Regions from separate parts of the Franconibacter pulveris genome, predicted to be linked through region 1. Evidence: predicted binding sites of a transcription regulator. Region 1 holds the regulator's gene; each other region holds the start of a gene.
What was found. The regulator CRP, encoded in region 1, controls carbon source genes, mostly activating them, when cyclic AMP is high. The targets are predictions, from matches to a motif close to ATGTGANNNNNNTCACAT.
Positions count from the first base shown of each region.

Region 2: the regulator CRP is predicted to act here: its motif matches at 1,773-1,790, upstream of pth (aminoacyl-tRNA hydrolase).
Region 3: the regulator CRP is predicted to act here: its motif matches at 2,010-2,027, upstream of adhE (bifunctional acetaldehyde-CoA/alcohol dehydrogenase).
Region 4: the regulator CRP is predicted to act here: its motif matches at 960-977, upstream of ACU4F7_RS21260 (glutathione S-transferase).

Region 1 is NZ_CM165555.1:4,263,592-4,266,725, forward strand. Features, by position in the region: gene ACU4F7_RS20215 (phosphoribulokinase) at 1-811, shown strand, start outside; gene ACU4F7_RS20220 (OsmC family protein) at 833-1,237, opposite strand; gene crp (cAMP-activated global transcriptional regulator CRP) at 1,546-2,178, shown strand; gene ACU4F7_RS20230 (YccS/YhfK family putative transporter) at 2,243-3,134, shown strand, end outside.
Region 2 is NZ_CM165555.1:2,719,679-2,722,812, reverse strand. Features, by position in the region: gene ychF (redox-regulated ATPase YchF) at 1-874, opposite strand, end outside; gene pth (aminoacyl-tRNA hydrolase) at 1,015-1,599, opposite strand; gene ychH (stress-induced protein YchH) at 1,873-2,142, shown strand; gene ACU4F7_RS12830 (MerR family transcriptional regulator) at 2,276-3,134, shown strand, end outside.
Region 3 is NZ_CM165555.1:2,652,117-2,655,250, reverse strand. Features, by position in the region: gene adhE (bifunctional acetaldehyde-CoA/alcohol dehydrogenase) at 1-1,793, opposite strand, end outside; gene ACU4F7_RS12545 (YchE family NAAT transporter) at 2,286-2,912, shown strand.
Region 4 is NZ_CM165555.1:4,510,355-4,513,488, reverse strand. Features, by position in the region: gene ACU4F7_RS21265 (PTS mannitol transporter subunit IICBA) at 1-658, opposite strand, end outside; gene ACU4F7_RS21260 (glutathione S-transferase) at 1,160-1,768, shown strand; gene selA (L-seryl-tRNA(Sec) selenium transferase) at 1,891-3,134, shown strand, end outside.

The sequences.
Region 1 (3,134 bases):
CACCAGCCTTGCGTTTCGTAAGATCTTCGCTCAACTACACCTTCATGCCGCGGAAGTGGAAGGCGACAGCTTTCACCGCTATACGCGCCCGGAAATGGATATGGCTATCCGCAAGGCGCGCGATTTAGGCCGGCATATCAGCTATTTTGGCCCCGACGCCAACGACTTTGGCCTGCTTGAACAAACCTTTATCGAGTATGGCCGCAGCGGCCAGGGGAAATCGCGCAAATACCTGCATACCTATGATGAAGCGGTGCCGTGGAACCAGGTGCCGGGCACCTTTACGCCCTGGCAGCCGCTGCCGGAGCCTACCGACGTGCTGTTTTATGAAGGGCTGCACGGCGGCGTGGTCACGCCGCATCACAACGTGGCGCAGCATGTAGATTTGCTGGTGGGCGTAGTGCCTATCGTCAACCTTGAGTGGATCCAAAAGCTGATTCGCGATACCAGCGAGCGAGGGCATTCACGCGAGGCGGTGATGGATTCCGTGGTGCGATCAATGGAAGATTACATTAACTACATCACGCCGCAGTTTTCCCGCACCCATATTAATTTCCAGCGCGTGCCGACGGTGGATACGTCTAACCCCTTCGCGGCGAAAGGCATTCCTTCGCTCGATGAAAGCTTTGTGGTTATCCACTTTCGCAACCTTGAAGGGATTGATTACCCCTGGCTGCTCGCCATGCTTCAGGGTTCTTTCATTTCTCACATCAATACGCTTGTCGTTCCCGGCGGCAAGATGGGGCTGGCGATGGAATTAATTATGCTGCCGCTGGTGCAGCGATTGATGGAAGGGAAAAAAATTGAATAAGGCGGCTGACGCCGCCCCGCGTCAGGCTTCCACCACTTCATAAGAGTGGGTGATGTTGACCGCTTTGCCGAGCATCAGCGCCACAGAGCAATATTTCTCAGCGGAGAGATCCACCGCGCGCGCCACAGCCGCCTCCTTCAGCGCCTTACCCGTTACGATAAAGTGCAGGTTAATGTGAGTGAACAAACGCGGCGCCTCTTCGCGGCGTTCTGAGGTCAGTTTCACTTCGCAATCCTGAACGTCATGACGCCCTTTTTGCAAAATAGACACCACGTCGATAGCGCTGCAACCGCCTGCCGCCATCAGCACCATTTCCATCGGGCTTGGCGCTTTATCGCCGGAATTACCGTCCATCAGGATTTGGTGCCCTGAAGCGGATTCGCCCAGAAACGTCAATCCCTCAACCCACTTTACTCGTGCCTGCATAATCATCACTCCGATGTATAAAAATTTTTGACAGATTACGCGCCAGTTACGAAAGAGGCAACGGAAGGGCGACCTGCGTCAAGCTGAAACGAGACAATAGAAGACACCCATGAAAAGCTATGCTAAAACAGTCTGGATGCTGCGGCGATACATTGATGTTATGCATGTATGCAGAGGACAAGACAATTTACCGGCTGCGACGACATGGACAGCCAACTTCCCGGGATGCGGGAAGATAATGATTGCAAAGCCAGATGGGGGACCCGCGCCCCGTCTTTGGAGCCAGTTTAAACAGAGGATAACAGCGCATGGTGCTTGGCAAACCGCAAACAGACCCGACTCTCGAATGGTTCTTGTCACATTGCCACATTCATAAGTACCCATCGAAGAGCACGCTGATTCACCAGGGTGAAAAAGCGGAAACGTTGTATTACATCGTTAAAGGCTCAGTGGCAGTGCTGATCAAAGACGAAGAGGGCAAGGAGATGATCCTCTCGTATCTGAATCAGGGAGACTTTATCGGCGAACTGGGCCTGTTTGAAGAGGGCCAGGAGCGCAGCGCCTGGGTTCGCGCCAAGACTGCTTGCGAAGTCGCCGAGATTTCCTATAAGAAATTCCGCCAGCTTATCCAGGTGAACCCGGACATCCTGATGCGCCTCTCTTCGCAGATGGCGCGTCGTCTGCAAGTCACCTCTGAAAAAGTCGGCAACCTGGCGTTCCTCGACGTGACGGGCCGCATCGCCCAGACGTTGCTCAACCTGGCGAAACAGCCGGACGCCATGACCCATCCCGACGGCATGCAAATTAAAATCACCCGTCAGGAAATCGGCCAGATTGTGGGTTGCTCCCGCGAAACCGTCGGTCGCATCCTGAAAATGCTCGAAGATCAAAACCTGATCTCCGCGCACGGTAAGACCATCGTGGTTTACGGCACCCGCTAAACCGCCATAAAAAAACGGCGTGTCGCTTCGGTAACACGCCGTTTTTGTTTCTACACTTACCTCTATGTTTCGCCGTCTCATTTATCACCCGGAAGTGAACTACGCCCTGCGTCAGACGCTGATCCTGTGTCTGCCGGTGGCGGTTGGGTTGCTGCTGGGCCATCTGCAACAGGGCCTGCTTTTTTCGCTGGTGCCTGCCTGCTGCAACATCGCCGGGCTCGACACGCCCCACAAGCGCTTTTTCAAACGTCTGGCGGTCGGCGCTTCGCTCTTTGCCGTCAGCAGTTTTACCGTGCAACTGTTACTGGCGAACAATCTGCCGCTGCCGCTTATCTTTTTAGGCATGGCGCTGCTGCTTGGCGTGACGGCGGAGATAAGCTCGCTGCATGCCCGGTTGCTGCCCGCTTCGCTTATCGCCGCCATTTTTACGCTAAGCCTCGCGGGGAACATGCCAGTCTGGGAGCCTATCCTGCTCTATATTTTCGGCACGCTCTGGTACGGGCTGTTTAACTGGTTCTGGTTCTGGCTGTGGCGCGAGCAGCCGCTTCGCGAGTCGCTAAGCCTGCTGTATCGCCAGTTGGCGGACTATTGCGAAGCGAAATATAACCTGCTGACGCAGCATACCGACCCGGAAACTGCCCTGCCCCCGCTGCTTACGCATCAACAAAAAGTAGTGGACCTTATCAGCCAGTGCTATCAACAGTTGCACATGCTGGCGGCCGGGAAACAGAGCGGCTATAAGCGTCTGCTGCGCACCTTCCAGATGGCGCTGGATTTGCAGGAGCATATTTCGGTCAGCCTGCATCAGCCGGAGGAGGTGCAAAAGTTGGTGGAGCGCAGCCACGCCGAGGCGGTGATCCGCTGGAACGCACAGACCATTAGCGCGCGCCTGCGCGTTATGGCCGACGACATCCTCTACCATCGCTATCCGCAGCGTTTCGCCATGGATAAGCAAA
Region 2 (3,134 bases), 1.5 Mb from region 1:
CGCGCACTTCTTTCACGCCTGCGGTGAAGTAGGTTTGCAGGTTCAGCAGCGCGTAGCCTGCGCGAATTACACGGTTCAGGCCCGGCTCTTCCAGACCCAGCTCCTGCATGAACTCGTCGCGCTCTTCATCGTCCAGCTCGGCGATGTCCGCTTCTACCGCCGCGCATACCGGCACCACGACGGAACCTTCCGCTTCGGCGATTTCACGCACTTTGTCCAGGTACGGGTTGTTTTCAAAACCGTCTTCGTTAACGTTGGCGATGTACATGGTCGGCTTGAGGGTCAGGAAGCTCAGGTAACGCACCAGCTCCTTCTCTTCTTTGCTCAGGTTGAGCGCGCGCAGCATGCCGGCGTTTTCCAGCTGCGGCAAACATTTTTCCAGCACCGCCAGCTCGGCTTTGGCGTCTTTGTCGCCGCCTTTCGCCTTTTTAGAAATACGGTGGATCGCGCGCTCGCAGGTATCGAGGTCCGCCAGCGCCAGTTCGGTGTTGATGGTGTCGATATCTTCCGCCGGATCCACTTTGCCGGAAACGTGAATGATATTGTCATTCTCAAAGCAGCGCACCACGTGGCCGATAGCTTCGGTTTCACGGATGTTCGTCAGGAACTGGTTGCCGAGGCCTTCGCCTTTGGAGGCGCCCTTCACCAGACCGGCGATATCGACAAACTCCATCGTGGTCGGCAGGATGCGCTGGGGCTTCACGATTTCCGCGAGCTTGTCCAGACGCGGATCGGGCATAGGAACGACGCCGGTGTTCGGCTCAATGGTACAGAACGGGAAGTTGGCTGCCTCGATTCCCGCTTTGGTCAGCGCATTGAACAGGGTGGATTTACCGACGTTCGGCAAGCCGACGATACCGCATTTGAATCCCATGGTTTAAATCACCTTAATTTCTTGATAATCAGGGGGTTAGAAATAACCCGATGATGGAAAAAAACAAACTTTGCCTATTATACACGTAACAGAGGTCCAACGGGCGGAGAAATCACCCCGCGGCGTGGTTAAAACCCCTTTTATTGCGCTTTAAAGGTGTGAAGGCGGTTGGTGGCTTTGGTTAACCCATCCTGAAGCCAGATTTCGGTGCAGCGCGCCGCTTCGTCAACGGCGTCATCTATCAGCTTCTGTTCGCTCACAGGCGGTTTGCCCAGCACAAAACCGACAACCTTGTTTTTATCGCCAGGATGGCCGATTCCAATCCGTAAGCGATGAAAGTTAGGGTTATTGCCCAGTTTGCTGATGATGTCTTTCAGGCCGTTGTGTCCGCCATGACCGCCGCCGAGCTTGAACTTCGCCACGCCTGGCGGCAAATCCAGTTCGTCATGCGCGACCAGAATTTCATCCGGTGCGATGCGGTAGAACGTCGCCATCGCCGCCACCGCTTTGCCGCTCAGGTTCATAAAAGTGGTCGGCACCAGCAGACGAACATCGTTGCCCGCAAGCGTCAGGCGCGAGGTATAGCCGAAAAATTTGGCTTCCTCTTTCAGCGGCGCACGGTGGCGTTCCGCCAGTAAGTCTACATACCATGCCCCGGCGTTATGGCGCGTTGCCGTATACTCGGCGCCCGGGTTCGCCAGGCCGACAATCAGTTTAATCGTCACGTTATTGTTCCTGAAAAGCGCTAAATTCGCGGCGTAGTTTACTGTGACGCCTGGCAAATCACAAAGCGCAACAGGCCATGTGAATGAATTTGAATAGTCGCAACGCGTAATAATTAGAATTTCAATTTGATCAGGGGCTTATTTGTAAAGTTTTGTGAGAGATATATCCAGAATTGTGACCTGACCCTCATCGGCTACCTATAAGCGTTACCTATACTTTACACACAAGGAGAGGGGGCATTCCCCATCAACCCATTTACCTGGAGGTGACCTGTGAGACGCAAAAACGCTTCATTACTTGGTAATTTTCTGATGGGGTTGGGGCTCGTTGTTATGGTTGTCGGCGTCGGCTATTCCATCCTCAACCAGCTTCCACAGCTGCAACTGCCGCAATTCTTCGCCCACGGCGCGGTACTGAGCATTTTTGTCGGCGCGGTGTTATGGCTGGCTGGCGCGCGCGTAGGCGGCCATGAGCAGGTATGCGACCGCTACTGGTGGGTGCGACACTTTGATAAGCGCTGCCAGCGCAATCAACACCGGTAACGTTAACGCCCCCACGGCGAGAAAAAACGGCTTTTGCAAAGAGGCCGTTTTTTTTATGCTTTTCGGCTTGACCCTCACGTTACGTAAGACATCACACTTCGCCGTGAAGCAGCAAAACAGGAGCTACGACAAGATGTTAATACAGGTAGGCGAACTGGCCCGGCGCGCCGGGATTACGGTTCGCGCGCTACACCACTACGAGTCGCAGGGCCTGCTGTTGCCTTCGGCCCGCACTGAGGCAGGTTACCGGCTTTATAACGCCCGGGATGTAGAGCGTTTGCATACCATCCAGGCATTAAGCCATATGGGACTGACGCTTGCCGAAGTGCGCGCCTGTCTGGAGAACCATTCGGTTGCCCTGACCGATATCATCGATCAGCAAATCGCCATGCTCGACAGCCAGATTTCACGCATCACTACGCTGCGCGAAAGACTGGAGGCATTGCAGAGCGACCTGAAAGCGGGGCAGGAGCCGAATCTCTCTGAATGGCTAATCACACTGGAGTTGATGAAAATGTACGATCGTTGGTTCAGTAAAGCAGAACTGGAAGCGCTGCCCTTTGCGAAAAAAGATCCGGCGCGGGAAAACGAATGGCTGCAGCTTGTGCAGCAGGTGAAGCAGCTGATAGCCCAGAACACGCCGCCGGAAGCGCCGCAGGCGCAGCGCCTCGCCACCCGCTGGATGGAGATGCTGGAGCGCGACACCGCCGGCAAACCCGATTTCCTGACGCGCCTGAACGAAATGCACGCCAAAGAGCCGCAGATGCAGGAGCAAACCGGCATTACGCCGGAGGTGATGGAGTATGTCACGCGGGCGTTTGCGGAATCAAAGCTGGCGATTTATCAGCGCTACCTTAACCCTGAAGAGTATGCTTACACTCGCGCCCACTATTTTGACCGCATGATGGAGTGGCCGCCGCTGGTGGCGAAGCTGCATGCGGCGCGGGCGAAAGGGATTGCGCCGGGAAGCGAAGAGGGTAAAGCGCTGGCGG
Region 3 (3,134 bases), 1.6 Mb from region 1:
GTGGTGGTGACGGCGATCATTTTCGCTTTCACACCCATTTTCGGGAATTTGTAGATGCGTTTACGGATATCCATAAAGCGCAGCGCCAGTTCTTCGAAATGGGTTTCCGGATGCTCATACATCACCCACATGATCTTCGCGGCGTCCATCGGAGAACCGCCACCCAGTGCGATGATAACGTCCGGCTTGAAGGAGTTAGCCAGTTCAGCGCCTTTACGAACAACGCTCAGGGTCGGATCCGCTTCAACTTCAAAGAACACTTCGGTTTCGACGCCTGCTGCTTTCAGCACGGAGGTTATCTGATCAGCGTAACCATTGTTGAACAGGAAGCGGTCAGTCACGATCATGGCGCGTTTGTGACCATCAGTAATCACTTCATCCAGCGCGATAGGCAGAGAGCCGCGGCGGAAGTAGATAGATTTCGGAAGTTTATGCCACAACATGTTCTCAGCTCGCTTGGCAACGGTTTTCTTGTTGATCAGGTGCTTCGGACCCACGTTTTCAGAGATGGAGTTACCGCCCCAGGAACCGCAACCCAGCGTCAAAGAAGGCGCCAGCTTGAAGTTATAGAGGTCACCGATACCGCCCTGCGACGCCGGGGTATTAATGAGAATACGCGCGGTTTTCATCATTTGACCAAAGTGCGCGACACGTTGCGGCTGGTTATCCTGGTCGGTGTACAGGCAGGAGGTATGACCGATACCGCCCATCGCAACCAGTTTTTCCGCTTTCACTACAGCGTCTTCGAAGTCTCTCGCGCGGTACATGGCGAGGGTCGGGGAGAGCTTCTCGTGGGCGAACGGTTCGCTTTCATCCACGAGGGTTACTTCGCCGATCAAAATCTTAGTGCCAGCCGGTACGATGATGCCTGCCATTTCAGCAATCTTGGTGGCAGGCTGGCCTACGATAGCCGCGTTCAGGCCGCCATTTTTCAGGATGATATCCTGAACGGCTTTCAGCTCTTTGCCCTGAAGCAGATAGCCGCCATGGGTGGCGAAACGTTCGCGCACAGCGTCATACACAGAATCAACAACGACAACGGACTGTTCAGATGCGCAGATAACGCCGTTATCGAAGGTTTTGGACATCAGGATGGACGCCACGGCACGTTTGATATCGGCGGTTTCGTCGATAACGACTGGCGTGTTGCCAGCGCCTACGCCGATTGCCGGTTTGCCTGAGCTGTATGCGGCTTTCACCATACCCGGGCCACCGGTGGCGAGGATAAGGTTGATATCCGGGTGGTGCATCAGTTGGTTAGAAAGCTCAACTGAAGGCTCGTCGATCCAGCCGATAATGTCTTTTGGCGCACCAGCAGCAATTGCCGCCTGAAGCACGATATCGGCTGCTTTATTGGTGGCGTTTTTCGCACGCGGGTGCGGAGAGAAAATGATAGCGTTGCGCGTTTTAAGGCTAATGAGCGCTTTAAAAATTGCGGTGGATGTCGGGTTAGTCGTTGGAACGATACCGCAGATGATGCCAGTGGGTTCGGCGATAGTGATAGTGCCGAAGGTATCGTCTTCTTCCAGGATGCCGCAGGTTTTCTCGTCTTTGTAGGCGTTGTAGATATATTCTGAAGCGAAGTGGTTTTTAATCACTTTATCTTCGACGATACCCATGCCGGATTCGGCAACGGCCATTTTAGCGAGGGGGATGCGAGCATCTGCGGCGGCCAGAGCGGCTGCGCGGAAGATTTTATCGACCTGTTCTTGAGTAAAGTTGGCGTATTCACGCTGGGCTTTTTTTACGCGCTCGACGAGGGCGTTAAGTTCAGCGACATTAGTAACGGCCATAATGCTCTCCTGATAATGTTAAACTCTTTTAGTAAACCAGCTGTTCGAAGCGCTTATAGAGCAAGACCAAACAGCACGCGTAACAGACAGGATGTGACAACGCAATAGCAAATGACACCACGCTGATTTACTAAAAGAGCCTTACCCTCACAGCACTAAAGGTCGCTGTTATTTCCCTGGCGGCGTAATCAGGTTACTCACTTCTGAGTAGGCAAAACGTGATCAGGATCAATTTATATCCATGCTGACTCCTTTCAGCAGGCCATATTTCAGTATTACAGCATTGTGTAATAGCTTAGCTACAGCGTATATAAATTACGTTACCATAATTACAACAAATAAATAACAAGAGCGGTTCGTTTTCCTGAAAAAGGAATAAGAAGAATATTGCCCTGCGGATCAGCGTAGCGTACGTGGGCCTTTTCCTTTACATTACGCGAGTCTTTTGCATGGCTCATTTCTGGAGTTCTTGTGGCCCACTCTTTCTTAGATATGCCAACCTACTTTAAGTTCTTTATCGGGCTCTTTGCGCTGGTTAACCCGGTTGGGATTATCCCCGTCTTTATTAGCATGACCAGTTACCAAACCGCGGTGGCCCGTAATAAGACGAACCTTACTGCCAACCTCTCTGTCGCCATCATTCTGTGGACGTCGCTTTTTCTGGGCGATGCCATCCTGCAATTGTTCGGTATTTCTATAGATTCCTTCCGTATCGCGGGCGGCATACTGGTTGTCACTATCGCTATGTCGATGATTAGCGGCAAACTGGGCGAGGATAAGCAAAACAAACAAGAGAAATCAGAAACCGCGATTCGTGAGAGCGTGGGCGTTGTGCCGCTGGCGCTTCCTTTGATGGCCGGACCGGGCGCGATCAGTTCAACTATCGTCTGGGGAACGCGTTATCACAGCCTGGGTTATATGGTGGGGTTTTCACTGGCCATCGCTGTTTTTGCCCTCTGCTGTTGGGGCGTTTTCCGTCTGGCTCCGTGGCTTGTGCGCTTGCTTGGTCAGACCGGAATTAACGTGATAACACGTATTATGGGGCTGTTGCTCATGGCCCTTGGCATCGAATTTATTGTGACGGGTTTGAAAGCTATCTTTCCAGGTTTGCTTAATTAAATCGCTTTCATTTGAAAAAGCGGAGCTCCGGCTCCGCTTTTTTTTGCGACTTCATTAGCATTTCGTCTTGTTTTCGACCAAATGCAACATCGTCATAGCAAAAAAGAATGCATAAGGTTAATTATTTAAAATCAATGCCTTATTAATAATTACTCTTAACTGGCGTGCAGAAACAGAGCAAAAGGTTTGTTATTTTTCTCACATGATACTCTTGTCCTTGCT
Region 4 (3,134 bases), 250 kb from region 1:
TAGCTTCAATCAGGAAGAAGATAGACTTGCCAAGTTCGTGAGACTGCTGAATGCCCAGCGGCGAGAAGATGCCGTGGTTGATGGCGTTGTTAAGGAACAGGATTTTCGCCGGCTCAACAAAGATGGACGCCAGCGGCAGCATGTCGTGAACCACCATGAAGTTTACGCCCGCAGCCAGCGCTTTGGAGAGAACTTCAACAGCCGGACCGATGCCAAGGAACGCCAGAATCGCCAGGATCATGCCGATGATGCCAGCGGAGAAGTTGTTCACCAGCATTTCGAAACCGGATTTGATTTTGCCGTCAACCCAGCTGTCGAAATGTTTAATCGCCCAGCCGCCCAGCGGGCCGGCGATCATCGCGCCGAGGAACATCGGCATGTCGGCGCCAACGATAACGCCCATGGTGGTGATAGCGCCTACTACGCCGCCGCGGTCGCCGCCAACCAGACGGCCGCCGGTATAACCGATAAGCAGGGGCAGCAGATAGGTGATCATCGGACCCACGAGCTTCGCCAGCGTCTCGTTCGGCAGCCACCCAGTCGGAATAAATAATGCGGTGATAATACCCCACGCGATAAACGCGCCGATATTGGGCATTACCATATTGCTGAGAAAACGACCAAAGCTTTGCACTTTGATCTTGATATCGGATGACATAAAACACCCCTTCTTATGGTTACGCGCAGGCCAGCAGCCCGAGGTTTATTGTTAACGTGGCGGCAGAGGTAGCCGGCCGAATGCTCTGGATGACGCGAATCTGGCACCGAATAAGGCAACTGTCCAGATGGTGGGTTTAAGTGTGATCCATATCACATGAAGCGAGGGGTATCAGGGGCTTATTTAGTGATGTCCATCACAAAACATTCGTGTAAAAAAAGAACGATGGCGAATTTATGAACGTAAAAACGATGAAAACGTGAATATAGTCACATTTTTATGTGGCGTTTTTGTTTTTATTTTGTGATCTGAATCACATGCGATTTTTCCTTCTTTTTATGCTCTGTGATCGACCGCAAACTGCCTGGCGGCGCATTGCCGCGCTGTAATTTTATTACGCATGTACCCGGCCTCCGTATAGCGCGTTCCCGCCCGCCTGCTTTTAACGTAACCTGAGCCATACTTAGCCACTGTCGGCGTTGACGCATAAAGGAGCAGGCCATGAAGCTTATCGGTAGTTACACCAGCCCGTTTGTCCGGAAAATCTCGGTCATTCTGCTGGAGAAAGGCATTACCTTCGAGTTTGTTAATGAATCGCCTTACGCGGAGCAAAGCGGAGTGGCGCAATACAACCCGTTAGGCAAGGTGCCTGCGCTGGTGACCGACAGCGGCGAGCAGTGGTTCGATTCGTCGATTATCGCCGAATACCTGGAACTGCTCGAGGCTGAGCCAGCCCTGCTGCCGCGCGACCCGCATGAGGCGTTGAAAGTGCGTCAACTGGAAGCGCTGGCCGATGGCGTGATGGACGCCGGGCTGGTCCATGTACGTGAACTGCAGCGCCCGGCAGCGCAACAGTCGGAAACGGAGCTGCTGCGCCAGCGGGAGAAAATCAGCCGTGCGCTTGATGCGCTGGAGCAGCATGCCGCCAACGGCACGCTGAGCGCGGATAACCTTTCTGTCGCGACCATCGCGGCAGGCTGCGCCATCGGCTATCTTAACTTCCGCCGCGTTTCGCCGGGCTGGTGCGTTAATCGACCTCATCTGGTAAAGCTGGTGGAAACCTTATTCCAGCGCGAAAGCTTCGCCCGTACCGAGCCGCCGAAAACCTGAAGCTCTCCTTTCCCTTACCTCCCGGCGTAAACGCGCCGGGCTTCGCGTAAAGCGCTACGGCAACTGAATCTCCCGTTATTTGGTGGTAGATTAGCGCTAAATTCAGCCAACCTACATTTTTCATGACAAGCCAGACTTCTTCACTTTACAGCCAGCTGCCCGCCACGGACCGGCTGCTGCGCGCTGCGGCGTTTCAACCCGTGCTCGACAGCTACGGACACAGCCAGGTCGTGGGTATCCTGCGCACATTGCAGGATGAAGCGCGGCAGACCATTCGCGAAAGCCAGACGCTGCCCGACTGGTGCGCCGACTGGGCGAAAGAGACGGTTGCTCGCCTCCAGAGCCGCACGCAAAGCGCGCTACGCCCGGTTTACAACCTCTCAGGCACGGTGCTGCATACCAATCTTGGCCGCGCTTTGCAGGCGCAGACGGCGGTAGACGCCGTTATGCAGGCGATGCAGTCCCCCGTTACGCTGGAATACGATCTCGACGGCGCCGGACGCGGCCACCGCGACCGGGCGCTGGCCGACCTGCTTTGTCAACTCACCGGCGCGGAAGACGCCTGTATCGTCAATAACAACGCGGCGGCGGTGCTGCTGATGTTGGCCGCCACGGCGGCAGGCCAGGAGGTGGTGGTTTCCCGCGGCGAGCTGGTGGAAATTGGCGGCGCGTTCCGTATTCCGGATGTCATGCGCCAGGCGGGGTGCAGGCTCGTGGAAGTGGGCGCCACTAACCGCACGCACCTGAAAGATTATCGCCAGGCGGTGGGAGAAAATACCGCGCTGCTGATGAAGGTGCATACCAGCAATTACGTTATTGAAGGCTTCACCAAAGCGGTGGAGGAGACCGAACTGGCGGCGCTCGGCGAAGAGCTTGGGGTGCCGGTGATTGCCGATCTCGGCAGCGGCTCACTTATCGATTTAAGCGAGTACGGCCTGCCGAAAGAGCCGATGCCGCAGGCGCTTATCGCGGCGGGGGTAAGCCTGGTGAGTTTTTCCGGCGACAAGCTGCTCGGCGGCCCGCAGGCGGGAATCATCGTCGGCAAAAGGGCACTTATCGAACGTCTGCAGGCGCACCCGCTCAAGCGCGCGCTGCGCGCCGACAAGATGACGCTGGCGGCGCTGGAGGCGACGCTTCGTCTTTATCTGCACCCTGAAACGCTGACGGAAACGCTGCCTACGCTGCGCCTGTTAACCCGCAGCGCCGACGCAATCAATGAGCAGGCGCGGCGGCTGTTGCCAGCTTTGCAGGCGCGGTATGAGGCGGAGTTCACCGTCCAGGCGGTGCCTTGTCTGTCGCAGATTGGCAGCGGTTCGCTGCCGGTTGACCGGCTGCCGGGCGCGGCGCTGGCTTTTACGCCGCGCGA